DNA from 3 places in the Streptomyces sp. NBC_01498 genome. Region 3 is predicted to be linked to each of the others. Evidence: predicted binding sites of a transcription regulator. Region 3 holds the regulator's gene; each other region holds the start of a gene.

Region 1 (9,760 bases), 2.4 Mb from region 3:
GGGCACCCCGCCCCCGTGATCGAACAGACAGCCGACCGCAGGCCGTCCGAGACCTGCCCGCCGACACCGCTCACCACGAGACCGACGACGATCGCCGCGACCACCACGAACAGCCCGGCGTACTCGACCGTCGTCTGGCCCCCGTCCCGCCGCCACCGGATGAACCGCGCGAAGGAGAACGGCCGGTGCTCCGCCCGCAGTTCGGGGGCGAGACGCACCCACTCCCGGCTCTCGGGGCGGCTCAGGAAGACCAGGATCAGTACGGGCAGCAGGAGTTGGGTGAAGCCCTGGAAGGACCCCTCCGCGACGGTGGCGAGGGCACCGACCAGCAGCCACACCTGTACGGCGATCAGCCCCCGCCACCGCCGGATGCCGCCGGTGCGCAGCCGCCTGACGAGCAGCCAGCCCGCCGTACCGGGCGCCGCCGCCCACAGGGTCAGCCCGACGAGTTCGGCGTCCACCGCGTCCGCGTCGGAGGCCGAGAGGAGCAGACCGATCCCGCCGAGCACCGTGAAGCCGAAGATCGCGTAGACCAACCACCGTGCGGCGTCGAGCGGTTGGGGCATCGCGCGCCGCCCCGCCGGACCGCCGGGCGGCAACGCCCCGTCGTACGCCGAAGTTCCCCCGTGCACCGTCATGTCTCCGCCCCCAACTACCCTCGCCGACAGCAGTGTTCGGGCAGCGCGCGTCAAGTCGCCCCCGTGCGGTGGAGCTTATGGCTTGATCACATCGGGGCGCATGGGTCCGGGCGTCCTAAAACGGTCACAAGACTGTCCGCACTGTCCACGCGGAGGATCGGGGCGGCCGGACAGCGGCGGCAGGGCGGCGGCGGAGGCGACACCTTGACGGAGCGGGCGGAGAAGCCGGTCACGGACTCCCGGCGGGGTGGCCGAGCAGCATCGTCGGCGCGCCCGCGACGCGCGTGAGGAAGACCGTGGCGGACGCCCGCCCCTGGAGCTTCATCCTCCGTCGCAGTTCCTCCGGTTCGACCGGCGAGCCGCGCTTCTTGACGGTCAGGACACCGACCTCGCGCTCGCGGAGCAGGGCCTTGAGCCGCTTGAGGTTGAACGGCAGCCGGTCGGTGATCTCGTACGCCGTCGCGTACGGCGTCGGGCGCAGCTCGTCCGCCGTGATGTACGCGATCGTCCCGTCGATCAGCCCGCCGTCCAGCTCGGCGGCGGCCTCGGCGACCAGATGCGCCCGGATGACGGCGCCGTCCGGCTCGTACAGATAGCGGCCGACCTCCCGGACCGGGGGGTCGGGCAGTCCGTGCCCGGTGAGTGTGACGCCGGCGGGCAGCAGGGTGGCGCGCCGGGCGCCCGGCGTGATCGCCGCGCCGTCCGGGGCGTCGGCGGGGTGCCCGTGCGGGGCGTCGGCGCGGTGCCAGAGCACCGCCTCCTTGACGTCGCCGCCGTCCGAGATCCACTCGGCCTCGAAGTCGCCGGGGACCAGTTCGTGCGGGATGCCGGGGGCGATCTTGATGCCGCCCGCGCCGACCGCCCGCACCGCCGCGACGGCCCAGGACAGCGGTGGCGAGTACGCCTCCGGGTCGAAGATCCGCCCCCGGCCGCCGCGCCGGGCCGGGTCGATGAACAGGGCGTCGGGGGCGGGCGCGGCCGACAGGTCGTACGTCGTGACGTCCGCGCACACGACGGCGGGCGGCGGCGCGTCCGGTGCCAGCGTCCGGATGTTGTGCGCGGCGATCTCGCAGGTGTCGGGGGAGCGGTCGACGGCGGTCACGGCGAAGCCCGCGCGGGCCAGTTCGATCGCGTCGCCGCCGACACCGCAGCACAGGTCCGTGATCCGCGCGGGGAGCCCGCCGGGGCCGCCGAGGCCCAGATCCCGGAACCGGCGCGCCCGGTGGGCGGCGACCGAGGTACGGGTGGCCTGCTCGACGCCGTCCGGGGTGAAGTACATGCGGTACGCGTCCCGCTCGCCGAACTTCGCGACCGCCCGCTGCCGCAGCCGGGCCTGGGCGAGGGCCGACGAGACCAGCGCGGCGGGGTGGTCGCGGCGCAGCCGGGTCGCCAGGGCCAGTTCCCGTGCCGGGTCGTGGTCGCGCAGGGCGGTGAGCAGGCTCTGGCCCTCGTCGGAGAGGAGCGCGGCGAGCGCCGAGGGGGAGTGCGGGGCGGGCCCCGGCGGGGGACTGGGGGAGGGGGTGCGGTCGGTCACCGGGCCATTGTGGGCCAGCCGGGCGGACCGTCGTCGCGCCCCGGCGGTGCCTGCGGGGCGCTCGGGCCGGGCGCTGACAGGATGCGGCGCCATGCATCTAGTACGACAAAAGGAAGAAATGGGAGCGGAGTCCCGGAGCGCGCGCCGACGCGGACGGACCCGGACGACCCTCGCCGTACTGCTGATCGCCGCGCTCGGCTCCGCCTGCGCGGCGGAGCAGGGCGACCGGGGCGGCGGGCGGCCCGGCGGCGACGGCGGAGGCGGCGGTCCCGGCCGCGCGCCCGCCGGCGACGGTGGCGGTGCCGGCAGGGGCGGAGGCGGCGGCCCGGTGGAGTCCGCCCCCGCCGGGCCGGTGCCGGCCGGTGTGCGCTCCGCCCCCGCCTGGTTGCGCGGCCCCGGCCCCGAGGCCGGTGCCGCGCGGAAACCCGGGGCGGCGGGAAAGCCCGGCGCCGCCCAGCGACTCGACGCCGCCGCCGTCGCCAGGGTCCAGGCGCTGCGCGCCGTCGCCGCCAGGAAGTGGAGACTCGCGAAGACACCCCTCGCCGCGCCCCCGCCGCCCGCCGTCAAACCCCGGATCACCACCCGCAAGGGCTTCGAGGTCACCGGCGGCGCGAACCTGCCGCCGGTCTTCACCGCCGTCCCGACCAAGGAACGGATCGTCTTCCTCACGATCGACGACGGTGCCGAGAAGGACCCCGAACTGCCGCGCATGATGGACGAGTTGAGGATCCCGTACAGCGCCTTCCTCAGCGACTACGTCATCAAGGACGACTACGGCTACTTCACGAAGATGCGCGACCGGGGCGTCGGCCTGCACAACCACACCCTCACCCACCCCTACCTCCCCGGACTCTCGCCCCGGGAGCAGAAGCGGGAGATCTGCGGCCAGCAGGACCGGATGAAGAAGCGGTACGGCACCCGGCCCGAGCTGTTCCGGCCGCCGTACGGCAACTACGACGCCGCCACCCTGCGCGCCGCCAAGTCCTGCGGCGTCAAGGCCGTGCCGCTCTGGGCGGCCGAGGCGTTCCCGGACCACCTGGAGTGGCGCGAGTGGGACCGGAAGCTGCGCCCCGGCGACATCGTCCTCACGCACTTCCGGGGGAAGGGCGACTGGAAGGGCTCGATGCCCGACATGATCCGCAACGTCATGAAGACGATCACGGAGAAGGGTTACGCGGTCGCGAAGCTGGAGGACTACGTCTGAGGGTCCGTGTCCCGGCCCGGCCGGTCCCGGACGCGGGCCCCGGGAACGGCCCGCCCCGGGGCCCGGGGGAGTCCGTCGGCTCCCCGTCGGCCGCCCGTCGGCCGTCCGTCAGCGTCCGGCCGGAGAGCCACCTCATCGGGCGGCGCGCGGCGCTGAATTGGCACTCAGCTTGACCGAGTGCTAATCGCGGTCATAGTGTCATGTCTGGCACTCCCCACTGGAGAGTGCCAAACGCGTGACACGTCAGGTCCGGCACCCGCGACGACGGATCGGGACTGGTCACGCCACCCAGAGACAGTTAACCCCGTGAGATCTCCGAAGGGGGAGGTCGGATCGTGACGACCGCCAGCACCAAGGTTGCCATCAAGCCGCTCGAGGACCGCATTGTGGTCCAGCCGCTCGACGCAGAGCAGACCACGGCCTCTGGCCTGGTTATTCCGGACACGGCCAAGGAGAAGCCCCAGGAGGGCGTCGTCCTGGCCGTCGGTCCGGGTCGCTTCGAGAACGGCGAGCGGCTTCCGCTCGACGTCTCCGTCGGCGACGTCGTTCTGTACAGCAAGTACGGCGGCACTGAGGTGAAGTACAGCGGCGAGGAGTACCTCGTCCTCTCGGCCCGCGACGTGCTCGCGATCATCGAGAAGTAATTCCACAGTCCCGCTGTGAACTGCGCCCCTGGCCCCCGCATCGCCGGGTGGCCCGGGGCGTAGTTGGTTGTTCGTTCGAGAGGTTGAGAGAAAGCTGCCATGGCGAAGATTCTGAAGTTCGACGAGGACGCCCGTCGCGCCCTTGAGCGCGGCGTCAACAAGCTTGCCGACACGGTCAAGGTGACGATCGGCCCCAAGGGCCGCAACGTCGTCATCGACAAGAAGTTCGGCGCGCCGACCATCACCAACGACGGTGTCACGATCGCCCGCGAGGTCGAGCTCGACGACCCGTACGAGAACCTCGGCGCCCAGCTCGTGAAGGAGGTGGCGACCAAGACCAACGACATCGCGGGTGACGGCACCACCACCGCCACCGTGCTGGCCCAGGCGCTGGTCCGCGAGGGTCTGCGCAACGTCGCCGCCGGCGCCTCCCCGGCCGCCCTGAAGAAGGGCATCGACGCCGCCGTCGCCGCCGTCTCCAAGGAGCTGCTGGACACGGCCCGCCCGATCGACGACAAGTCGGACATCGCCGCCGTGGCCGGGCTCTCCGCCCAGGACTCGCAGGTCGGCGAGCTGATCGCCGACGCGATGGACAAGGTCGGCAAGGACGGTGTCATCACCGTCGAGGAGTCCAACACCTTCGGCCTGGAGCTGGAGTTCACCGAGGGCATGGCCTTCGACAAGGGCTACCTCTCGCCGTACATGGTGACCGACCAGGAGCGTATGGAGGCCGTCCTCGACGACCCGTACATCCTGATCAACCAGGGCAAGATCAGCTCCATCCAGGACCTGCTGCCGCTGCTGGAGAAGGTCATCCAGGCGGGTGGCTCCCGGCCGCTGCTGATCATCGCCGAGGATGTCGAGGGCGAGGCGCTCTCCACCCTCGTCGTCAACAAGATCCGCGGCACGTTCAACGCCGTCGCCGTGAAGGCCCCCGGCTTCGGTGACCGCCGCAAGGCCATGCTCGGCGACATCGCCACCCTCACGGGCGCGACCGTCATCGCCGAGGAGGTCGGCCTCAAGCTCGACCAGGCCGGTCTCGACGTGCTGGGCTCGGCGCGCCGTGTCACCGTCTCCAAGGACGACACGACCATCGTCGACGGCGGTGGCGACTCCTCCGAGGTCACCGGCCGCGTCAACCAGATCAAGGCCGAGATCGAGTCCACGGACTCCGACTGGGACCGCGAGAAGCTCCAGGAGCGCCTCGCGAAGCTGGCCGGCGGCGTGTGCGTGATCAAGGTCGGCGCCGCCACCGAGGTGGAGCTGAAGGAGAAGAAGCACCGTCTGGAGGACGCCATCTCCGCGACCCGCGCCGCGGTCGAGGAGGGCATCGTCTCCGGTGGTGGCTCCGCCCTGGTGCACGCCGCCAAGGTGCTGGAGGACGGCCTGGGCAAGACGGGCGACGAGGCCACCGGTGTCGCGGTCGTCCGCCGCGCCGTGGTCGAGCCGCTGCGCTGGATCGCCGAGAACGCCGGTCTTGAGGGCTACGTCATCACCGCGAAGGTCGCCGAGCTCGACAAGGGCCACGGCTTCAACGCCTCCACCGGCGAGTACGTCGACCTGGTGAAGGCCGGCGTCATCGACCCGGTCAAGGTCACCCGCTCCGCGCTGGAGAACGCCGCGTCCATCGCCGCGCTGCTGCTGACGACCGAGACCCTGGTCGTCGAGAAGCCGGCCGACGACGAGGGCGACGCCGGTCACGGCGGCCACGGCCACAGCCACTGAGGTCCGCAGGTCTTCGGTACGACGCGCCGAGGCCCGGCACCCCTTCGGGGGTGCCGGGCCTCGGCGCGTCAACGGCCGGTCATGCCGAGTACGGCAGCTCCGACGGGCGTACGGGGTCGCGGAACGGCAGCCCCTTCGCGAACCGCTCCACCTCGTCCAGCGCGTGGTCCGCCATCCGGTGCAGCTCACCGCCCAGCGAGCCCGCGACATGCGGGGTCAGCAGCACGTTCGGCAGGTCGTACAACGGCGAGTCGGGCGCGGGCGGTTCGGGGTCCGTCACGTCCAGCACCGCGTCCAGCCGCCCGGCCACCAGTTCCGGCAGCAGCGCGTCCTCGTCCACGAGTGTGCCGCGCGCGGTGTTGATCAGCGTCGCGCCGTCCGGCATGGCCGCGAGCTGGGCGGCGCCGATCAGACGACGGGTGGCCGGGACCTGCGGCGCGTGGACGGTCACCACCTGGGAACGGGCGCACAGTTCGTCCAGCGGTACGGACTCGACGCCGAGCGCCGCCGCCCCGGCGGCGTCCACGTACGGGTCGTACAGCAGGACGTCGAGATCGAACGGGCGCAGCAGTTCGATCACCCGGCGGCCGATCCGGGAGGCGCCGACGATCCCGACCGTACGGCGGTAGTTGCCCACCCCGGCGGTACGGCCCATCCCGCCCCCACCGCCGACCCCGCCCGCCGCCCCGCCCAGTTCCGCGTGCCAGTCGTGCGCCCCGCGCACCTCGCGGAAACGGTGCGCCGAGCCGAGGACCCGTTTGCCCGCGAAGAGGATCGCGGCCAGCGTGTACTCCGCCACCGGCAGCGCGTTGGCCCCCGCCGCCGACGCCACCGCGATGCCGCGCTCCCAACAGGTGTCCGTGACATGGTGCTTGACCGACCCGGCGGCGTGCACCACCGCGCGCAGCCGGGGTGCGGCGTCCAGCACCTCGGCGGTGAGGGGCGGCGCGCCCCAGCAGGTGACGAGCAGTTCGGCGCCGGCGAGCGCGGCGGCGACGGCCGGGTCGAGGCCGGGGCCGGTCAGGGTACCGGCGACCAGGCGCGGATCGACGCGTACGAGCCGGGTCAGCCGGTCGAGACGGTCGGGCGGGAACAGCCGCTCCGCGACACCCGGCCCCATCGAGAGCAGCGCGGACGGCCGGTTGTCAGTGGCGTCGTGCATGGTGGTGGTCGGTCCCCTCGATGGTCCGGGTCGGCCCGCGTCGGTCCTTCGTGGTGCTCCTCGGTGGTCGTGCCCCGACGCGGGGTACGGGGGTACGGCGCGATCGGCCGGTTCTCCGGGGCCGGGTCACCTGGGCCCGTACTTGCGGCCCGTCTTCGACGTGATCCCGCCCAGCAACCCCCGGGGTGCCAGCTTCACCGCGCCCATCAGGGCCTTGTAGCGCGGGTCCGGCACGGACACCGTCCGGCCGCGCGCCAGGTCCGCCAGTGCCGCCGACACCAGCTTGTCGGCGTCCAGCCACATCCAGTTGGGGATGTTGTCCGTCCCCATTCCCGCCCGGTCGTGGAACTCCGTACGGGTGAAACCGGGGCAGAGCGCCATCAGCCGTACCCCGCTGTCCGCCAGGTCCCGCGCGGCGCCCTGGGTGAACTGCACGACCCACGCCTTCGACGCCCCGTACGTCCCGCGCGGCAGGAACGCGGCCACCGACGCCACGTTCACCACACCGCCGCGCCCCCGCTCGCGCATGCCGATGACGGCCGCCGACGTCAGCCGCAGCACCGCCTCGCAGTGCACCTTCAGCATCGTCAGCTCGTCGGCCATCGACACGTCGAGGAACGGGCCCTTGTTGCCGAACCCGGCGTTGTTGACCAGGAGATCGATGGGGTGCTGGCGGTCGTCGAGCCGCTTCTCGACCGCCTCGATGCCCTCGTCCGTGGCGAGGTCGGCGGTCAGCACCTCGGCCTCGATGCCGTGCAGGTCGTGCAGTTCGGTGGCCTGACGCCGCAGGCGTTCCGTGTCGCGGGCGACCAGTACCAGGTTGTGGCCGCTTCCCAGCCCGCCGGACTGGGAGGTGCCGCCCGCCGCCAGCCGCCGCGCGAAGGCGGCGCCGATCCCCGCGGTCGCACCCGTAATCAAAGCAGTCGTCATAGGCGGCACGTTAGACGGTCGCGCGCCCGGCGCGAACGCCCGTCCGGCCACCGGGAAGTGCTACGCCGCTGCGATACGCGCGCCGGGCGCACGCTCCCACCCTCAGACCGCGCCGGCGCTCTCGACACTGCCGACCGTGTTCCCCACGGTGTCGCCCACCGCGTCCCCCACCGTGCCGCCGTACTTCCGCACGTACTCCCGGGCCGCCCGCAACTCCTCCGTGTGCAGGGCCTCCCCGGCCGCCAGCACCCGGGGCAGCAGCTCACGCTCGGTCGTCGCGGCGCGGAAGGCGAGCGCCACCGTCACCTCGTGGTCGGGCCGGTGCAGCACCTCGATCGGGTCGCCCGCGCGGACCTCGCCCGGCACCAGCACCCGGAAGTACGCCCCGGTCACGCCCTGCCGGGTGAAGCGCCGGACCCAGCCCCGCTCACCGAGCCAGCCGCCGAACGTACGGCACGGAATCCGGCCGCTGGTCGCCTCCAGCACCAGATCAGGGCCCACCCGCCAGCGCTCCCCGATCTTCGTCCCGTTCAGATCGGCACCCGACGTCGTCAGGTTCTCCCCGAAGCTGCCGTTGGCCAGCGGACGGCCCAACTCGCGCTCCCAGAAGTCGAGATCCTCCCGCGCGTACACGTACACGGCCTGGTCGCTGCCGCCGTGATGGCGCAGGTCGCAGACCGTGTCCCCGGCCAGACCGCTGGCTCCGACCCCCTTGGGGCCGGGATCGCGCACCGCGACCGGGCCGTCCACCGGCCGCTTGTCGATGCCGGTCGCCCCGCTGGGCGACTCCGTGTACCCGGCGGTCATGGGCTGTCCCACATTCACCGTCAGAAGTTTCATGACGGCACGCTAACCCTCGCCCGCCGCCCACGCCTCTCAAATGCCCGACCGCTCATTTTCGCCATACCCCAAGCATCGCTTATGGTCGAAGGGTGATCGAAGCACGCCACCTCCGTGTCCTGCGCGCCGTCGCCACCACCGGCTCGTTCTCCGCCGCCGCCCGGGAGCTGGGCTGTACGCAGCCGGCCGTCAGCCAGCAGATGAAGGGCCTCGAAGCGTCCGTCGGCACGACCCTGCTGATCCGCACCAGCCGCTCGATGCGGCTCACCCAGGCCGGCGAGGCGCTGGTCCGGCACGCGGCGGGCATCCTCTCCGGACTCACGGCCGCCGAGGAGGAGGTCGCGGCCATCGCGGGCCTGCGCGCCGGCCGGGTCCGGCTGGTCTCGTTCCCCAGCGGAAGCTCCGCGCTGGTCCCCGCCGCGCTGGCCGCGCTGCGCGCCGCCCACCCCGGCACCCGCGTCTCGCTCGTCGACGCCGAACCGCCGCGCTCCGTCGAGATGCTGCGCGACGGCGACTGCGACGTGGCGCTGGCCTTCCGTTACGACTCCACGGGCGGCGCCGGCGAGGGCGAGTGGGACGACCTGGTCGTACGCCCGCTGCTCACCGACCGGCTCGTCGGGCTGCTCCCCGAGGGCCACCGGCTGGCCGGGGCCGACACCGTCTCCATCGCGGACCTCGCCGACGAATCGTGGATCGCGGGCTGCCCGCGCTGCCGCCACCAGCTGGTCGACGCCTGCGAGAAGGCCGGGTTCACCCCCCGTATCGACTTCGCGACGGACGACTACCCGGCGGTGATCGGGCTGGTCGGGGCGGGGCTCGGGGTCGCGTTCCTGCCGGAACTGGCCATGGAGTCGGTGGCGCCCAAGGCGGCCCGGACAGTCACCGTGGAGCCCGCCGTACGGCGCGAGATCGTCGCGCTCACCCTGCCCGACCTGGCAAGGGTCCCGGCGGTGGCGGCCACGCTGGACGAGCTGGAGCGGGCCGCGTCGCGCTGACACCCCTGCGCGCCGCCCGTGCGTGCGCCTGCGGCCGACGCCTCCACATCCCGCCCACGTCGCCCCTGCCTTCGCTCGCGCACTGCCC
Region 2 (9,760 bases), 1.1 Mb from region 3:
CTGACCAGCGTGGCGCCCGAACGGCTGCCCGACCTGCACGCCAGGCTCGGGGTGCTCGCCACCGCCTATCCGGGCTCGCGCCCCGATCCCGAGCAGCGGCTGATGCGTGAGGCGGTGAACCTGCTGGAGGCCGTACGCGAGTACGAGTCCACCCCGGCCGGTGCCGTCGCGGTGCGGCACGCACGGATCCTGGTGCGGGCCGCGGACCTGGTGACGCGCGGCGGACAGCACGCCGACCCGGAGCGCACGGTCGCCGCCGCCCGTGACCGGTACATGGCCGAGGCCGTCGGGGAGATCCTGACGGACCCCGCGGCCAAGGTGGTGCTCTGGGGCCACAACAGCCATGTCGCGAAAGGCCGTTCGTCCACCGAGGCCGGCGCGCCGCCGCTGGGCGAGCATCTGCGCGAGGGGCACGGCGACGCGTACTACGCCCTCGGGCTGCTCTTCGGCGAGGGCACCTTCCGCGCCCACCGCCTCTGGCCCGGCCCGTGGAGCGGCGTCGGCGGCCTCACCGGCCGGACCGCCGAGGGCAACCCCCTGGGCGCGCCCCCGGCGACCTCCCTGGAGGCCCGGCTCGCCACCGCCACCCCCCACGACCACCTGCTGGACCTCCGCCCGGCGACGGCGGAGGACGCGCCCCGCGCGGTTCGGGAGTGGGCCGCCGCGACGCACGAGACCCGTGAGTTCGGTGCCCTGGTGACGCGCTGGTTCTACCGCCGCGAGACCACCCCGGTCCGCCCGTCCCACGCGTACGACGGCCTCGCGTACGTCACCCGCTCGACGGACTCCCACCCGATCCCGCCGTACCGGGCCCCGGAGTCGTAAGGGTCGGTCACCTCTGCCGCCGGACGGGCTACTCACGCGGTCAAGTGGGCTCCACACCAGGGGAGATGACTTTTCGTCACCGAGTTGCGACACACCGTGTCGACGGTCTAGCGCATCCGGATAACGAACATGACGTCCCCGTCTATCTCCTGATCGACTGCGACGCCAACGAACTGGTCGTCTTCACCAACCCGCAGGCGAGCGGGTACAAGGCCAGCATCGCCCACCCCTACGGCGCCGCCGTCAAGCTCCCCGACCCCGTCGGCATCACCCTGGACACCGACGAGCTCAAGAACTACGCCACCTGAGCCCGCACCGGACTCGCACCGGAAACGCCCCGAGGGCGGCGCCCCCTTTCGGGAGTGCCGCCCTCGGTTCGTGCGTGTGCGTGTGCGTATGCGCTACGCCATGAACCACCGATCCGTCAGGATCAGAAGTCCATGTCACCGCCCGGCATGCCGCCCGGCGCGCCGCCCGCGGCGGCCTTCTCCGGCTTGTCGGCGATGACGGCCTCGGTGGTCAGGAACAGCGCCGCGATGGACGCCGCGTTCTGAAGCGCGGAGCGCGTGACCTTCGCCGGGTCGATGATGCCCTCGGCGATCATGTCCACGTACTCGCCGGTCGCGGCGTTCAGGCCGTGACCGATCGGCAGGTTGCGGACCTTCTCGACGATGACGCCACCCTCGAGACCACCGTTGACGGCGATCTGCTTGAGCGGAGCCTCCAGCGCGAGCTTGACGATGTTCGCACCCGTCGCCTCGTCGCCTTCGAGCTCAAGCTTCTCGAACACCGAGCCGGCCTGGAGCAGAGCCACGCCACCACCGGCGACGATGCCCTCCTCGACGGCGGCCTTGGCGTTGCGCACCGCGTCCTCGATGCGGTGCTTGCGCTCCTTGAGCTCGACCTCGGTGGCGGCACCGGCCTTGATGACGGCCACGCCGCCGGCCAGCTTCGCCAGGCGCTCCTGGAGCTTCTCGCGATCGTAGTCCGAGTCCGAGTTCTCGATCTCGGCACGGATCTGGTTCACGCGACCGGCGACCTGCTCGCTGTCACCGGCACCGTCGACGATGGTGGTCTCGTCCTTGGTGATGACGACCTTGCGGGCACGGCCCAGCAGGTCGAGACCGGCGTTCTCCAGCTTGAGGCCGACCTCCTCGGAGATGACCGTGCCGCCGGTGAGGATGGCGATGTCGTTCAGCATCGCCTTGCGGCGGTCACCGAAGCCCGGGGCCTTGACGGCGACGGACTTGAAGGTGCCCTTGATCTTGTTGACGACGAGGGTGGAGAGCGCCTCGCCCTCGACGTCCTCGGCGATGATCAGCAGCGGCTTGCCCGACTGGATGACCTTCTCCAGGAGCGGCAGAACGTCCTTGACGCTGCCGATCTTGGAGTTGACGATCAGGATGTACGGGTCGTCGAGCGACGCCTCCATACGCTCCATGTCGGTGGCGAAGTACGCCGAGATGTAGCCCTTGTCGAAGCGCATGCCCTCGGTGAGCTCAAGCTCGAGACCGAAGGTCTGCGACTCCTCGACGGTGATGACGCCTTCCTTGCCGACCTTGTCCATCGCCTCGGCGATGAGCTCGCCGATCTGGGTGTCGGCGGCGGAGATGGAGGCCGTCGAAGCGATCTGCTCCTTGGTCTCCACGTCCTTGGCCTGCTCCAGGAGCGCACCGGAGACGGCCTCGATGGCCTTCTCGATGCCGCGCTTGAGGGCCATCGGGTTGGCGCCGGCGGCCACGTTGCGCAGGCCCTCGCGGACCAGCGCCTGGGCCAGCACGGTCGCGGTGGTCGTACCGTCGCCGGCGACGTCGTCCGTCTTCTTGGCGACTTCCTTGACCAGCTCGGCGCCGATCTTCTCGTACGGGTCCTCGAGCTCGATCTCCTTGGCGATGGAGACACCATCGTTGGTGATCGTGGGGGCGCCCCACTTCTTCTCGAGGACGACGTTACGGCCCTTGGGGCCAAGGGTGACCTTGACGGCGTCGGCGAGCTGGTTCATCCCGCGCTCGAGACCGCGCCGTGCCTCCTCGTCGAACGCGATGATCTTGGCCATGTGAAGTGGTCCTCCCGGACAGGGGGTGGATTTCTCCGGACCGTGCCAACGCCCGCGACGGACGGCCCGAGAGCCCTGCGGTTCCTTCCCCACAGGGCTTCGGGCCTCGTCGACCCGGTCCATAAGTTGTCACTCTCACCTGCAGAGTGCTAACGCCAATGATTAGCACTCGACCCCCGAGAGTGCAAGCGACTCCCGAGGGACCGCTGGTCGGACTCCCGTGCGCCCCGGGCCCGACGGGGGCCGCGGCGCGCACGGGAGTGCCCTGCCGTCGGGACGGACCCGGACCCGGCAGCGCCGTCCGGGCCGGCGGCACGCACGCGAGGAGCCGTGGCGGGGTGGACACCCGCGCGGCGGAGGCAGCGGCCGGCGACGCACGCGCGAGGGGCCCGTATCCCTGGTGGGATACGGGCCCCTCGTCGGTGTGTGCGTGCGTCGGTGGCCGATCGCGCCGAGATCAGACGGCGAGCTTGACCATGTCCGCCTGCGGACCCTTCTGGCCCTGCGAGATCTCGAACTCCACTCGCTGACCTTCTTCAAGGGTGCGGTAGCCGTCCATCTGGATCGCGCTGTAGTGGACGAATACATCCGCACCACCGTCGACCGCGATGAAGCCGTAGCCCTTCTCCGCGTTGAACCACTTGACGGTGCCCTGAGCCATGCCCAACTCCCCTATTACTGGCCCCTGCGCGGGACCGCACTTCGCGCCGGAACGCGTCGACCGCGGCTGAATGTATCTGCCCAACTGCCCTCTGCAACAGGGCAATCGGACGAGAATTCTGGGCATGGCGGAATACGCGAAGGGGTGAATTGCCGGGCCATCAGGGGCAAGTCGGGCCGGGCATAACGCAAGAAACTGCGCAAATGACGTCCGTACTTCGACCGCATCTTGTCCCGAACTCATATGCTCGGGGCATGGGCGGCGGCGGGCCTACCCCAACTGTACCGCGTTCAACCTCATGGAATTGCCCCCTCCGCTTCTCTCGCGGAGGGGGCAACACCGTTCACCGTGCGTGCCGTTCAGCCGCCGGCGACCGCCGGGATGATCGAGATGCCGGCGCCGTCCGGCGTGGCGGTCTCCAGGCCCTGCTCGAACCGGACGTCGTCGTCGTTGACGTACACGTTGACGAAGCGCCGGAGCTTGCCTCCGTCGTCCAGGACGCGGGCGGCGATGCCCGGGTGGTTCGCCTCCAGGGACTCGATCACCTGGGACAGGGTCGCGCCCTCGGCCGGAACCTCGGCCTTGCCGCCGGTGTACGTACGGAGGATGGTCGGAATACGGACGTTCACACTCATCGGTTACTGCCTTCCGGGAAGTGACGGAGCTGGCGGAGCGGACTGCGGGCGGCGTCCGGGGACCGGACACCGGGCGTCGTGAGGCTCAACGCGCCAGACCCGCGTCACGGAACGCGTCGAGGCTCGGCGGAATCGTCGCGGTCGGCCCGGTCGTGGGCGCCACGGCGTCCAGCGTCTTCAGCCCGTCACCCGTGTTCAGCACGACCGTCGTGAGCGCCGGGTCGAGCAGCCCGCTCTCGATGAGCTTGCGCGTCACCCCCACGGTCACCCCGCCCGCCGTCTCGGCGAAGATCCCCTCGGTGCGCGCGAGCAGCTTGATCGCGTCCACGATCTGCTCGTCGTCCACGTCCTCGACGGCGCCGCCCGTGCGGCGGGTGATGTCCAGGACGTACGGGCCGTCGGCCGGGTTGCCGATCGCCAGCGACTTGGCGATCGTGTCCGGCTTCTGCGGCCGTACGACGTCGTGACCGGCCTTGAAGGCGACCGAGACCGGCGAGCAGCCCTCGGCCTGCGCGCCGAAGATCTTGTACGGCTTCTCCTCGACCAGGCCGAGCGCGATCAGCTCCTTCAGCCCCTTGTCGATCTTCGTCAGCTGGGAGCCGGACGCGACGGGGATGACGAGCTGGTCGGGCAGCTTCCAACCGAGCTGTTCGCAGATCTCGTACGCGAGGGTCTTGGAGCCCTCGCCGTAGTACGGGCGCAGGTTGACGTTGACGAAGCCCCAGCCCTCGCCCAGCGGGTCCCCGATCAGCTCGGAGCAGAAACGGTTCACGTCGTCGTAGTTGCCCTTGATGCCGACGAGTTCGCCGCCGTAGATCGCGGCCATCACGACCTTGCCCTGCTCCAGGTCGTGCGGGATGAACACGCAGGAGCGGAAACCGGCGCGGGCGGCGGCGGCGCCGACGGCGCCCGCGAGGTTGCCGGTGGAGGAGCAGGAGAGCGTGGTGAAGCCGAAGGCGCGGGCGGCCTCGACGGCGATGGCGACGACACGGTCCTTGAAGGAGTGCGTCGGGTTGCCGGAGTCGTCCTTCACGTACAGCCCGCCGGTCACGCCGAGTTCGCGGGCGAGGTTGTCGGCCCGGACGAGCTTGGTGAAGCCGGGGTTGATGTTGGGCTTGGACGCCACGTCGGCGGGGACGGGCAGCAGCGGGGCGTAGCGCCAGATGTTGTCGGGACCGGCGGCGATGCGCCTCTTCAGGTCCTCGGGGTCGCCCGTCGGCAGGTCGTAGGCCACTTCGAGCGGGCCGAAACAGCTCTCGCAGGCGAAGATCGGGCCGAGTGCGAAGCGTTCCCCGCATTCGCGGCAGGAGAGGGCGGCGGCGGGTCCGAGGTCGACGGTCGCGGCGGCGGGGGCGTCGGTGGCGGGGGTGTCAGTGCCGTCGGCGGCCCGGGAGGCGCTCGGGGAGGCGTTCTGAGAAGTGTGGTGAACAGTCTGCGCAGCCATGAAGGCGAGGCCCTTTCCTCATCTTCCTCGCGACGCATCTCGCCGCGAGACGGAATTGGCACCTTCCCCACCGTGACCTCGCGGTCGGCGGGAGGGTTGCCGGGGCTTCAACGGGCCGTTTCCCTCTGCCCCTCTGGATGAGCGGTATTCGATTGTCAGCGTGACGACCCCCGGCATGCGACGGTCATCCGCGTTGTTCAAAACTGTAACCGAACCCCTGGACGGTTGAGACTCTCGTCCGATCCGCGAGATGGAGATCACGTGCTGCAAGAGGTGGAGCGCTGGCTGGACCGGCGGTCCTGGTCGGCGGCGGACCGGCCGGTGGACCGGCTGGTCGCCGCCAAGAAGGGTGCGCAGGTCAGCGTGGTGCTCCCGGCACTGAACGAGGAGGCGACGGTCGGCCGGATCGTGTCCGTGATCCGGCACGAGCTGATGGCGGGACCCGTGCCGCTGGTGGACGAGCTGGTGGTGATCGACTCGGGGTCGACCGACCGTACGGGGGCGGTCGCGGCGGCGGCCGGGGCGCGGGTGGTGCACCGGGACGACATCCTGCCGGGGCTGCCGGCCGTGCCGGGCAAGGGCGAGGTGCTGTGGCGCTCGCTGCTGGTGACGAGCGGCGACATCGTGTGCTTCGTGGACGCGGATCTGCGGGACTTCTCGGCGGCGTTCGTGTCGGGGACCGTGGGGCCGCTGCTGACCGATCCGGACGTGCAGTTCGTGAAGGCCATGTACGACCGGCCGCTCGGCGACGGGCCGCTCGCCGACCGGCCGCCGGGCGAGGGGCCGCTGGGCGACGGGCCGGGGCGGACGCGCCGGGCGGGCGAGCTGCCGGGGCAGGGCGGCCGGGTGACCGAGCTGGTGGCGCGCCCGCTGCTGAATCTGCACTGGCCGCTGCTGGCGGGGTTCGTACAGCCGCTGGGCGGTGAGTACGCGGTACGGCGCTCGCTGCTGGAGCGGCTGCCGTTCCCGGTGGGGTACGGGGTGGAGCTGGGGCTGCTGGTGGACGCGTTGCACACGGTGGGGCTGGACGCGCTCGGCCAGGTCGACGTGGGGGTGCGCCGGCACCGGCACCAGGACGGGCAGGCGCTGGGGCGGATGGCGGCGGCGATCTACCGGACGGCGCAGCTGCGGCTGTCGCGGGGGCATCTGGTGCGGCCGGAGCTGACGCAGTTCGTGCGGGGCGAGGCGGGCTTCGAGCCCCGTACGTACGCGGTGGACACGGAGGAGCGTCCGCCGATGCGGGAGATCGCGGAGTACGAGGCACGGCGCGCCGCCTGACCGGCCCATTCGTATGATTTGCCTATATTTAAACTAGTCTGCCTGGCATGTCGATGACTGCCCTGGCCACCGCCGCGACCGCGCTGGGCCTGACCTCGGAACAGCTCTGGCTGCTGGGCGGTATGGCGCTCGCCCTGGTCGGGGCGGGGGTGGTGGCGCTGGCCGCGGCGCGCGGCCGGGACCGTGGCTGATCCTCGCCGACCTGAACCGTACGTTTGAGCGTTTCCACGACGGGCTAGGTTTCGCCACATGGTCTCCGCGCACGCCGCCCAGGTCCTCGTCGCGTCCAACCGCGGCCCCGTCTCGTACACGCTCGGCGAGGACGGCGCCCTCAGCGCCGGGCGGGGCGGCGGCGGTCTCGTCTCCGGCCTGTCGGCCATCGGCCCCGACACGGACGCCGTGTGGGTCTGCGCAGCGCTCGGCGACGGCGACCGCGAGGCCGTCCGGCGCACGGGCGGCCGGCTCGACACCGGGGACACGGGCGGGCAGCGCGTACGGATGCTGGGCATCCCGCCGGAGGTGTACGCGGACGCGTACAACGGCGTCGCGAACTCCACGCTCTGGTTCGTCCACCACCTGCTCTACCAGACCCCGCTGGAGCCGGCCTTCGGCCCGGAGTTCCGGGCGAAGTGGGCGGCGTACGAGACGTACAACCGCGCCTTCGCGGAGGCCCTGGCCGACGAGGCCGCCGACGGCGCCGCCGTACTGATCCAGGACTACCACCTGGCACTGGTGCCCGGCATGCTCCGGGCGCTCCGCCCCGACCTGCGGATCGGGCACTTCACGCACACCCCGTGGGCGCCGGTCGACTACTTCCGGCTGCTGCCGGACGACGTGGCGCGCCAGCTGCTGCGCGGGATCCTCGGCGCCGACCGCGCCGCGTTCCTGACCCACCGGTGGGCCGACGCGTTCACCGCCTGCTGCGACGAGCTGCTGGGCGGGACGGGCAAGACCCGGATCGGGGTGCACGGGCTGGGCGCCGACGCGGACTTCCTGCGGGAGCGCGCGCACCGGCCAGACGTGGACGAGCGGCTGGCCGAGCTGCGGGCGCAGATCGGGGAGCACGAGGGGACGCCGCGCCGCACGGTCGTACGGGTGGACCGTACGGAGCTGTCGAAGAACATCGTGCGCGGCATGCTCGCCTACCGGCAGCTGCTGGCCGACCGGCCGGAGTGGCGGGAGCGGGTGACGCATGTGGCGTTCGCCTACCCGTCCCGGCAGGACCTCGCAGTCTACCGCGACTACACGGCGCGGGTCCAGGAGGTCGCCGACGAGATCAACGCGACGTACGGCACGCCCGGTTGGACGCCCGTGGTGCTGCACGTCAAGGACGACTTCGCGCGCTCGCTGGCCTCCTACCGCCTCGCGGACGTGGCGCTGGTCAACCCGATCCGCGACGGCATGAACCTGGTCGCGAAGGAGATCCCGGTCGTCTCCGAGAACGGCTGCGCGCTGGTGCTGTCGCGGGAGGCGGGCGCGTACGAGGAGCTGGGCGAGGACGCGCTGGTGGTGAATCCGTACGACGTGAGCGCCACGGCGGCGGCGCTCCACGAGGGGCTGACGATGAACGCCGACGACCGGGCGGCCCGGACGAAGCGCCTGGCCGCCGCGGCGACGGCGCTGCCGCCGCAGCGCTGGTTCCTGGACCAGCTGGACGCGCTGCGGGAGGGCTGAACGCGCGGGCGTGCCCCGGGCGCCCGTGTGGCGGGCGGGCCGGGGTCTCCCGTGTTTCGAGGGGCCGGACCTGCGGGGGAGGGGAGTTCGGTGGCTCAGAGGCGGGCCGCAACGGCCGCGAGGAAGTCGGTCAGTGCCTCGGGGCCGGGAAGCACGAGGTCGGCCTTCGCGGCGAGTTCGGGCACCTCTCCCGTACCGCTGCACAGGAGCAGGCCCGGACGGCCCTTCGCGCGCAGGGAGTCGACCGCCGCGAAGGCCGGGAGGTCGCCGAGGTCGTCGCCGCCGTAGACGACCGTCTCGGCTCCCACCTCGCGTACGTACTCCGTCAGGGCCACGCCCTTGTCCATGCCGGGCGGGCGCAACTCCAGGACCAGACGGCCCGGTTCGAGCATCAGGCCGTGCCGGTGCGCCAGGTCGGCGAGGGGTTCGCGCAGGGCCTCGAAGGCGCCCTGGGGGTCGGCGGCGCGGCGGGTGTGGACGGCGACCGCGCGGCCCTTCTCCTCGATCCACGCGCCGCGCGACGCGTCGAACTGTTCGAGCAGGCGCGGGAGTTCGTCGCGGGCGGCGTCGACGCCGGGGTGCGGTTCCGGGGTGCGTACGGTGCCGGTGACGGCGTCCCAGCGTTCGGCGCCGTAGTGGCCGAGGACGACGAGGTGTTCCAGGCCGGGGACACCGGCGAAGCCGCCGTACCGTACGGCGACCTCGGCCGGGCGGCCGGTGATCACCGCGACGGACGCGACGTGCGGGGCGAGTGCGACGAGCGCCGGGACCGCGCCGGGGTGGGCGCGGGTCTGTTCGGGGTCGGGGACGATGTCGGCGAGCGTGCCGTCGAAGTCGAGCGCGACGACGGCCTTTCCGGGCCGGGCGAGAAGCGCGGCCAGGCCGTCGGCGCCGGCGGGGGTGACGGGGGTCGGCAGGGGGTTCGGGTGGCTGCCCATGCGCCGACCCTATCCGCGTACGGCTCCGGAACGCGGCCGGAACCTCCGCTCAGCGGCGGGCGCGGCGGTCGTCCCTGATCCGGCGCAGCCGGTTGACGGTCACCGGGTCGTGGGCCAGGGCCAGCGGGTCGTCCAGGAGGACGCCCAGCAGCTGGTAGTAGCGGGTCGGCGACATGCCGAGCCGCTCACGGATCTCCCGCTCCTTGGCGCCGGGGCCGGGCCACGAGCGCCGCTCCACGGCGAGGACGG
Region 3 (9,760 bases):
GGTTCTCCTCCATGTCGTCGACGAGAAGGATTCCCGCCCGGTCGGCGACGGGGGTGTCAGCGGGCGGGTCGGTGGGTATCTGGGTGCTCATCGTCGGTGGCGTCCGAGTAGGTGATGGCCGGTGCTGGGGGTCCGGGCGCGTACGGTGTCGGGTGCGGCGGCCGGGGGAAACGGCCTCTGAGCTCCGTTCTTCGCCCGCTTCTTCGCCCATTTCGATGACTCGACGCGTATGGGCACGCTCAGTCTGTCACTCTGTCGGGGTCGTAAGCGGCGCAACGAGAGAAACAACCAGGAGCCGCACGTGGGGCCTATAGGGGACTGTCGGAACCCGAATGATCCGGAAGCGACCACTCCGGTACGGAGTCGGGCGTTCCGCGACGACGAGCGGCGCACGGCACGCACCAGCCTGCCGGGCAACCCGCTCGCCCCGTCCGCCGCGCGCCGGTTCGTGCGCGCGGCGCTCGCCGAGTGGACCAGCCTCGGCCTGCTCGCCGCCTGCGCCCTCTGCCAGGGCGACGAGAACTGCGCACCGGGAGGGCACGACGCGGACGGGCTCATCGACGACGCGGTGCTGATCGTCGACGAACTCGTCACCAACGCCGTCGTGCACGCCGGCACCAACGTCGAACTGCTCTGCCGTCTCGACGTGCTGGAGTGCGAACCGGAGGGCACGAGACCCGGCGGGATGCCCGTCACGGCCCCCGTGCCGGACCCGGCCACCACCCCGGACACCCCCGGGGACCCGGACGCCCCAGCCGCCCCGGAGGCGGCCGTACCCCCGGAGCCCGCCCCCGACCTCGCGCGCGCCGCCCTCGTCATCGAGGTCTCCGACCACCACCCCGCCCGCTCCGTACGCAGCGACGCCCACGAAATCGCGGGCGGCGCCCCCGACTACGGCCGGGGCCTCCAGCTCATCGCCGCCCTCTCCGAACGCTGGGGCATCACCTACCGCACCGGCCTCAAGACCGTCTGGGTCCACCTCCCCATCGACGGCCCGGCCTCCGGGGACCCGGCGGGCACCTTCGCCCCCGGCGCCACGGGCGAACCCGCCCTGCGCCGCGACATGCGCGCCGCCGAGATCCTCGCCCCCGCCCCGCGCGGAACGACCCGCGAGGACCCCGACTGGATCAGCCGGGGCGCCCTCTCCTTCCTCGCCGAAGCCTCCGACCTGCTGGCCGGACAGCTCGACGAGGACCTCGTCGCCGCCCTCGCCGGCCAGCTCCTCGTGCCCCGGCTCGCCGACTGGTGCGCCATCTGGCTCGACGGCGAGGGACACGGCCGTACGGGCGCCCCGAGGCTCTCCCGCGTCTGGCACGCCGACGAGTCCCGTATCGACCTCCTGCGCACCCTCCTGGAGAAGGAACCGCCCCGGCTCCTCGACGCCCAGCGCGCCCAGGCGGGCGGCGGCCAGGACGGCACCGCCACCGGGGGCCGCAACGTCCCCGTGCCCGTCCCCTGGCCCGGCTCCGGCCAGACCGGCGCGCACGACGGCGCGGCCGTCGCCTGCCGGCTCGTCGCGGGCGACCGCGCCCTCGGCACCCTCGTCCTCGGACGCCGCCGGCTGGCCCGGATGCCCGACGAGGTGATCGCGCTCATCGAGGACTTCGCCCGCCGCGTCGCCCTCGCCATCGGCGCCGCCCGCCGCTACACCCGGCAGGCCACCATCAGCCGCGTCCTGCAACGCAGCCTGCTCCCCAGCCAGGTCGCCCGGATCCCCGGCGTCGAGAGCCACCTGGTGTACGAGCCCGCCGACGACGGCGTGGTCGGCGGCGACTTCTACGACGTCTTCCCCGCGCCGCCCGGCGGCCGGTGGTGCTTCATGCTCGGCGACGTCCAGGGCAGCGGCCCCGAGGCCGCCGTCGTCACCGGCCTCGCCAGACCCTGGCTGCGGCTCCTCGCCCGCGAGGGGTACGCGGTCGGCGAAGTGCTCGACCGCCTCAACCGGCTCCTGCTCGACGACGCCATGGAGGCCGCCGAGGCCGCCGCGCTGATGGTCGCCGTCGCCGGCGGGCAGGACCTCACCGGCGGCGACCCCGGACTGCCCGGCCTCAGCGACCTGGGCCCGCTCAGCGACATCGGCACCCTGGAGAAGGGCCGCGCCGACGGGGGCCGGGGCGGCGGCCTCGCCGACGGCGGCCAGTCACGCTTCCTCTCCCTCCTCTACGGCGAACTCGCCCCGCTCCCCGGCACCGCCGGCGGCGCCCGCTGCACCCTGGCGAGCGCCGGCCACCCGCTGCCGTTACTCCTCAAGCCCGACGGAACGGTGCGTGTGGCCGCCGAACCGCAACTGCTCCTCGGCGTGGACGAGAACGTCGCGTACGAGAGCCTCAGCTTCGACCTGGCCTCCGGGGACACCCTGCTGTGCGTCACCGACGGCGTCACCGAGCGCCGCTCGGGGCGGCTGCTCCTGGACGACGACGACGGCCTCGCCGCGATCCTGGCGGGCTGCGCCGGACTGAACGCGCAGGGCGTCGCCGAGCGGATCAGACGGGCCGTGCACGACTTCGACCCGAGCCCGCCCTCGGACGACCTGGCGCTGCTGGTGCTGCGCGCCGTGTAGCGCCGGACTCTGCGGGGTACGGCGACGGCACCCGGCCCGCGTACGGGACACTGGGGTCATGCCTTCCGCCCTGCCCGACGGTGACCCCATGCCCGAGTCCGGCGCGCTGCCCCCGCACGCGCTCGACGGCGCGGCGGACCGGCCGCTCGGCTTCTACCTGCACGTGCCCTACTGCGCCACCCGCTGCGGCTACTGCGACTTCAACACCTACACCGCCACCGAACTGCGCGGCTCCGGCGGCGTGCTCGCCTCCCGCGACAACTACGCCGACACCCTGACCGACGAGATCCGGCTCGCCCGCAAGGTCCTCGGCGACGACCCCCGGCCCGTCCGCACGGTCTTCGTCGGCGGCGGTACGCCCACCCTGCTCGCCGCCGCCGACCTCGTACGGATGCTGGGCGCCGTACGCGACGAGTTCGGCCTCGCCGACGACGCGGAGATCACCACCGAGGCCAACCCGGAGTCCGTCGGCCCGGCGTACCTCGCGGAGCTGCGCGCGGGCGGCTTCAACCGGATCTCCTTCGGCATGCAGAGTGCCAGGCAGCACGTCCTGCGGGTCCTCGACCGCACCCACACCCCCGGCCGGCCCGAGGCGTGCGTCGCGGAGGCCCGCGCGGCCGGGTTCGACCACGTGAACCTCGACCTGATCTACGGCACGCCCGGCGAGAGCGACGACGACTGGCGCGCCTCCCTGGCGGCGGCGGTCGGCGCCGGACCCGACCACGTCTCCGCGTACGCGCTGATCGTCGAGGAGGGCACCGGGCTCGCCCGCCGCATCCGCCGGGGCGAGATCCCCATGACCGACGACGACGAGCACGCCGACCGCTACCTGATCGCCGACGAGACCCTGACGGCGGCCGGATTCAGCTGGTACGAGGTCTCCAACTGGGCCACCACCGAGGCCGGGCGCTGCCTCCACAACGAGCTGTACTGGCGCGGCGCCGACTGGTGGGGCGCGGGGCCCGGCGCCCACAGCCACGTCGGCGGGGTCCGCTGGTGGAACGTGAAGCATCCGGGGGCGTACGCGGCGGCGCTCGCGGAGGGCCGCTCACCGGGCGCGGGCCGGGAACTCCTCACGGCGGAGGACCGCCGCGTCGAGCGGATCCTGCTGGAGCTGCGGCTGTCGGACGGCGTGGAACTGTCCCTGCTGCGCCCGGCGGGCCTGGCGGCGGCCGGCAAGGCCCTGACGGACGGACTGCTGGAGCCGGGGCCTTACGGGGCGGGGCGGGCGGTCCTGACGCTGCGGGGGCGGCTGCTGGCGGACGGGGTGGTGCGGGACCTGGTGGATTGATCACTCGGTTGGGTGAATCGGGGCGGATTCGGTGGTTATTGCCTACGCCGATTTTCTGGTCTGCCGTCAACAGAAGCGGCGGAATGTGGAGGCTCACGGAGATGACCGCTGTGGCTGAGCGACCGATCACCGACACCGCCGCCGAGCGGTACACGAGCTTTGAGGCGCCGGCAGGGCTCAAAGCGGAACTCCTCAGGGGCGAAATCGTGATGATGGCGGGCCCGACTGGGTCCACAACCTGATCGTTCTGTTCGTGGAGCGGCAGATCCCGATCGAAGACTGGTATCCCGTGCAGACACAGGACCTCTCGATCCCCGGGGAATCCGCCCAGCCGCAGCCTGGCCTCGTCGTGATCGAACACGGCGCTTTCGAGGGCCCGGACGTCTGGTGCCCGCCCGGCCGTCACCCTGGTGCTCGAGGTGGTCTCCAAGACCAGCATCGACCGTGACTACGGCGTCAAGAGGTCGATCTACGCGGCAGGCCGGATCCCGGCCTGTCTGATCATCGATCCGATGGAGGCGCACTGCGTGCTCCACACCGAACCCACCGGTACTGGCGAGCACGCCGACTACCTGACGAAGCGGACCACCCCGTTCGGTGAACCTCTGCCGCTCGACCTCCTCGACATCAAGCTCGACACCAGCAAGTTCGGGACCCTGCCGCCCGTCAAATATCACCGTCGTCCATGACCGTCACGAAGTCGATCAGCTCCTCCACCCGCCCCAGCAGCGCCGGTTCCAGATCCCGGTAGGTCCGTACGGACGACAGGATGCGCTGCCACGCCGCACCGGTGTTTTCCGGCCAGCCCAGGGCCCGGCACACCCCCGTCTTCCAGTCCTGACCGCGCGGCACCGACGGCCACGCCGGGATACCCACCGACGACGGCTTCACCGCCTCCCAGACGTCGATGTACGGGTGCCCCACCACCAGGACGTCGTCCCCCGTGACCTGCTCCGCGAGCCGGAACTCCTTGGAGCCGGGCACCAGATGGTCCACCAGGACGCCCAGCCGCGCGTCCGGCGACGGGCCGAACTCCGCGACGATCGCCGGGAGATCGTCGATGCCCTCCAGATACTCGACGACCACGCCCTCGATCCGCAGGTCGTCGCCCCAGACCCGCTCCACCAGCTCCGCGTCGTGCCGCCCCTCGACATAGATACGCCCCGCACGTGCCACCCGCGCCCGCGCCCCCGGCACGGCGATCGAACCGGAGGCCGTACGGGCGGGCCGCACCGGGCCCCCGGCGCCCGGCCGCACCAGCGTGACCACCCGGCCCTCCAGCAGGAACCCCCGCTCCACCAGCGGGAAGACACGGTGCTTGCCGAAGCGGTCCTCCAGCGTGACCGTCGGGCCCTCGGCGGTCTTCTCGCAGCGGATCACCGCGCCGCAGAAACCCGTCGACACCTCCTCGACCACCAGATCCGGTTCGGCGGGCACCTCGGGCACCGGCGTCGAACGCTTCCACGGCGGGGTCAGATCAGGGTGGTAACTGCGCATCCGCAGACGATAACGGGGCCCGTCCTACGCCGTGCCCGCCGTGCCGAAACGCACGGCCAGCGTGTCCCGCTGCGCCCGCACGAACGCCGCGTCGACGGCCGCCCCGTGGCCGGGAACGTACACCGCGTCCTCGCCGCCCAGCTCCAGCAGCCGGTCCAGCGCGGCGGGCCAGCGGTCCGGGACCGCGTCGCTCCCCGCCTGCGGCTCGCCCGACTCCTCGACCAGGTCGCCGCAGAACACGACCGCCCGCTCGCCCGTCACCAGCAGCGCCAGATCGTGCGCGGTGTGCCCGGGACCGGCCTCGGCCAGCAGGACCCGCCGCCCGCCGAGCTCCAGCGCCCGCTCGCCGGACACCGCGTGCCGGGGCGTGACCAGCACGTCCACGGCCTCGGCCGCCTCGGCGGCGGGCACCCCGTGCCGTACGGCCTCGTCGCGCAGGGCCTCGCGGTCGCGCCGCAGCGACTCCGCCAGGCCCGTCGCGCCGTACACCTCCGCGCCGGAGAACACGGCCGTCCCCAGGACATGGTCGAAGTGCGGGTGGCTGAGCGCGATGTGCGTGACGCGCCGCCCGCCGGCGAGCGCCCGCGCCTGGGCCCGGATTCCGGCGCCCTCACGGAGCGTGGAGCCCGTGTCGTACAGAAGGACGGCGTCCTCGCCGAGGACCAGGCCCACCGTCGCGTCCCAGCCGGGCAGCCGCCGCCGGCCCACCCCCGGCGCGAGCTGTTCCCAGCCGTGCTCTTCCCAACGGACGTTCATACGGCGACGCTATCGGTGGGGCGGACGGTACCGCGCGCGGTGGCCGGACCGGTCGGCCTTGCTAGGCCCGTACCTCACGGCCGTACACTGGGCCGGGGAATGCTGGCACTCCTGCGCATCGAGTGCCAGGCCGGATCCGACGGAACCAGACCTGGAGGTGGGCGCGATGCTGAGCGAACGCAGGCTTGAGGTGCTTCGTGCCATCGTCCAGGACTATGTCGGCACCGAGGAGCCCGTCGGCTCCAAGGCGCTGACCGAGCGGCACAAGCTCGGTGTGTCCCCCGCCACGGTCCGTAACGACATGGCGGTCCTGGAGGACGAGGGCTTCATCGCGCAGCCGCACACCAGTGCGGGGCGCATCCCGACGGACAAGGGTTACCGGCTCTTCGTCGACCGGCTGGCGGGCGTCAAGCCCCTGTCGGCGCCGGAGCGCAGGGCCATCCAGAACTTTCTCGACAGCGCCGTCGACCTGGACGACGTGGTGGGCCGTACGGTCCGGCTGCTCGCGCAGCTGACCCGGCAGGTCGCGGTGGTGCAGTACCCCTCGCTGACCCGCTCCACGGTGCGGCACGTGGAACTGCTCGCGCTGGCCCCCGCACGGCTGATGCTCGTCCTGATCACCGACACCGGCCGGGTCGAACAGCGCATGATCGACTGCCCGGCGCCGTTCGGCGAGGCGTCGCTGGCGGATCTGCGAGCCCGGCTCAACGCCCGGGTCGTGGGACGCCGGTTCTCCGATGTGCCGCTGCTGGTGCAGGAGTTGCCCGAATCCTTCGACCTGGAGGACCGGGGGACGGTCACCACCGTCCTGGCGACACTGCTGGAGACCCTGGTCGAGGAGACCGAGGAACGGCTGATGATCGGCGGCACCGCCAATCTGACGCGTTTCGGCCATGACTTCCCCCTGACCATCCGGCCCGTGCTGGAGGCACTGGAGGAGCAGGTCGTGCTCCTCCGGCTGCTCGGCGAGGCCGAGGACTCGGGCATGACCGTACGAATCGGGCACGAGAACGCCCACGAGGGCCTCAACTCCACGTCCGTCGTCGCGGTCGGCTACGGTTCGGGCGACGAGGCAGTCGCCAAACTCGGCGTGGTCGGACCGACCCGCATGGACTACCCCGGAACGATGGGAGCGGTACGCGCAGTGGCACGTTACGTCGGACAGATCCTGGCGGAGTCGTAAGTGGCCACGGACTACTACGCCGTACTCGGCGTACGCCGCGACGCATCACAGGACGAGATCAAGAAGGCATTCCGCAGGCTCGCCCGCGAGCTGCACCCGGATGTCAATCCCGATCCCAAGACGCAGGAGCGCTTCAAGGAGATCAACGCCGCCTACGAGGTGCTGTCCGACCCGCAGAAGAAGCAGGTCTACGACCTCGGCGGGGACCCGCTCTCGCAGGCGGGCGGCGGTGCGGGCGGCTTCGGCGCCGGCGGCTTCGGCAACTTCTCCGACATCATGGACGCGTTCTTCGGGACGGCGTCGCAGCGCGGGCCGAGGTCGCGGACGCGGCGCGGCCAGGACGCGATGATCCGTCTGGAGATCGACCTCAACGAGGCGGCCTTCGGCACCACCAAGGACATCCAGGTCGACACGGCGGTCGTCTGCACGACCTGCTCGGGCGAGGGCGCCGCCCCCGGCACCTCCGCGCAGACCTGCGACATGTGCCGCGGCCGTGGCGAGGTCTCCCAGGTCACCCGGTCCTTCCTGGGCCAGGTCATGACCTCGCGGCCGTGCCCGCAGTGCCAGGGCTTCGGCACGGTCGTGCCGACCCCCTGCCCCGAGTGCGCGGGCGACGGCCGTATCCGGTCGCGCCGCACGCTCACGGTCAAGATCCCGGCGGGCGTCGACAACGGCACCCGTATCCAGCTCTCCGGCGAGGGCGAGGTCGGGCCCGGCGGCGGTCCGGCGGGTGATCTGTACGTCGAGATCCACGAACTGCCGCACGGAGTGTTCCAGCGGCGCGGCGACGACCTGCACTGCACCGTGACCCTCCCGATGACGGCGGCGGCGCTGGGCACCCAGTGCCCGCTGGAGACCCTGGACGGCGTCGAGGACATCGACATCCGGCCGGGCACCCAGTCCGGCCAGTCCATCCCGCTCCACGGACGCGGCATCACGCATCTGCGTGGCGGCGGCCGGGGCGACCTGATCGTCCATGTCGAGGTCATCACCCCGTCGAAGATCGACCCGGAGCAGGAGCGGTTGCTGCGCGAGCTGGCGAAGCTCAGGGGCGAGGAACGGCCCACCGGCCAGTTTCAACCCGGACAGCAGGGGCTTTTCTCCCGGCTGAAGGACGCCTTCAACGGCCGCTGACCGCGCGGACGTTCACGCCGCACCCACAGGCGCCGTACCGGCTCGTTCCCGGGCCGTACGGCGCCTGACGGCGTTCACCGGGCACCCGCCCGGCCCGGAGCCCGTACGGCGCCCTCCGGCCGACCGGCGCCGGGGCCCGGCGGGCGCCATGGCACCATGCGTGCATGTCCTCCGTGTTGACCGACATCTGCCGGTATCCGATCGTGCAGGCACCCATGGCGGGCGGCGCGTCCTGCCCGCCGCTGGTCGCGGCCGTCGGCGACGCCGGAGGGCTGGGATTCCTCGCCGCCGGATACAAGACGGCCGACGGGATGTACCAGGAGGTCAAACAGCTCCGGGGGCTCACCTCCAGCGTGTTCGGCATCAACCTGTTCCTGCCGCAGCCCCATCACGACGACCGCGCGGCGGTCGAGCTCTACCGGGAACAGCTCGCCGGTGAGGAGACCTGGTACGAGACTCCGCTCGGCGACCCCGACTCGGGCCACGACGACGGCTACGAGGCGAAACTCGCGATCCTGCTGGACGACCCCGTCCCGGTCGTCTCGTTCACCTTCGGCTGCCCCACCCCCGCCGTCCTCGACGCCTTCGCCCGCGTCGGCACCCTCACCGTCGTCACGGCGACCACGCCCGAGGAGGCCCAGACCGCCGAATGGTCCGGCGCCGACGTCGTCTGCGTCCAGGGCGTCGAGGCGGGCGGCCACCGGGGCACCCACCGCGACGACCCCGCCACCGACGGCGCGGGCATCGGACTGCTGTCACTCGTCACCCAGGTACGGGAAGCCGTACGGCTGCCGGTCGTCGCGGCCGGCGGGCTGATGCGCGGCGCCCAGATCGCCGCCGTCCTTGCCGCGGGTGCCGACGCCGCGCAGTTCGGCACCGCCTTCCTCGTCTGCCCGGAGTCCGGCGCGCACGCGCTGCACAAACAGGCCCTCACCAACCCGCTGTTCACCCGCACCGAACTCACCCGCGCCTTCTCCGGGCGGCCCGCGCGCGGCCTCGTCAACCGCTTCATGCGCGAACACGGCCCCTACGCCCCGCCCGCCTACCCGGAGCTGCACCACCTCACCGCCGGACTGCGCAAGGCCGCCGCCGCCGTCGGCGACCCGCAGGGCATGGCCCTGTGGGCCGGCCAGGGCCACCGGATGGCCCGCGCGCTGCCCGCCGGACAGCTCGTCGACGTCCTCGTCGGTGAACTCGAAGCCACCCGCGCCTCGTTGACCCTGGGAAACCCCTCATGACCGCACCTGTCTTCGTCGTCGGCCCCGCCACCACCCTGCGCACCGGCACCGTCACCCTCGACGGCCCCGAGGGCCGCCACGCCGTCTCCGTGCGGAGGCTG

What was found. The regulator HrcA, encoded in region 3, represses chaperone genes, less so after heat shock. The targets are predictions, from matches to a motif close to TTNGCACTCNGNNNNNCNGAGTGCNAA.
Region 1: a site for HrcA is predicted at 3,534-3,560, ahead of groES (co-chaperone GroES). Genes of this name have one in related genera too.
Region 2: a site for HrcA is predicted at 3,008-3,034, ahead of groL (chaperonin GroEL). Genes of this name have one in related genera too.

The regions. Positions count from the first base shown of each region.
Region 1 is NZ_CP109598.1:2,689,771-2,699,530, reverse strand. It holds gene OG875_RS11190 (Tox-REase-5 domain-containing protein) at 1-566, opposite strand, end outside; gene OG875_RS11185 (class I SAM-dependent methyltransferase) at 868-2,172, opposite strand; gene OG875_RS11180 (polysaccharide deacetylase family protein) at 2,291-3,376, shown strand; gene groES (co-chaperone GroES) at 3,712-4,020, shown strand; gene groL (chaperonin GroEL) at 4,120-5,745, shown strand; gene OG875_RS11165 (hydroxyacid dehydrogenase) at 5,825-6,907, opposite strand; gene OG875_RS11160 (SDR family NAD(P)-dependent oxidoreductase) at 7,034-7,837, opposite strand; gene OG875_RS11155 (MOSC domain-containing protein) at 7,940-8,677, opposite strand; gene OG875_RS11150 (LysR family transcriptional regulator) at 8,770-9,672, shown strand.
Region 2 is NZ_CP109598.1:4,043,097-4,052,856, reverse strand. It holds gene OG875_RS17335 (erythromycin esterase family protein) at 1-825, shown strand, start outside; gene OG875_RS17330 (hypothetical protein) at 891-1,133, shown strand; gene groL (chaperonin GroEL) at 1,256-2,881, opposite strand; gene OG875_RS17320 (cold-shock protein) at 3,339-3,542, opposite strand; gene OG875_RS17315 (ubiquitin-like small modifier protein 1) at 3,902-4,177, opposite strand; gene thrC (threonine synthase) at 4,263-5,621, opposite strand; SAM riboswitch class I at 5,637-5,765, opposite strand; gene OG875_RS17305 (glucosyl-3-phosphoglycerate synthase) at 5,883-6,899, shown strand; gene OG875_RS17300 (hypothetical protein) at 6,947-7,090, shown strand; gene OG875_RS17295 (alpha,alpha-trehalose-phosphate synthase (UDP-forming)) at 7,149-8,573, shown strand; gene otsB (trehalose-phosphatase) at 8,669-9,511, opposite strand; gene OG875_RS17285 (DUF3263 domain-containing protein) at 9,561-9,760, opposite strand, start outside.
Region 3 is NZ_CP109598.1:5,099,450-5,109,209, forward strand. It holds partial or broken gene OG875_RS21795 (response regulator) at 1-91, opposite strand, end outside; gene OG875_RS21800 (SpoIIE family protein phosphatase) at 407-2,560, shown strand; gene hemW (radical SAM family heme chaperone HemW) at 2,619-3,851, shown strand; partial or broken gene OG875_RS31050 (Uma2 family endonuclease) at 4,253-4,540, shown strand; gene OG875_RS21815 (DUF3097 domain-containing protein) at 4,518-5,348, opposite strand; gene OG875_RS21820 (MBL fold metallo-hydrolase) at 5,373-6,104, opposite strand; gene hrcA (heat-inducible transcriptional repressor HrcA) at 6,271-7,287, shown strand; gene dnaJ (molecular chaperone DnaJ) at 7,288-8,421, shown strand; gene OG875_RS21835 (nitronate monooxygenase) at 8,586-9,659, shown strand; gene OG875_RS21840 (16S rRNA (uracil(1498)-N(3))-methyltransferase) at 9,656-9,760, shown strand, end outside.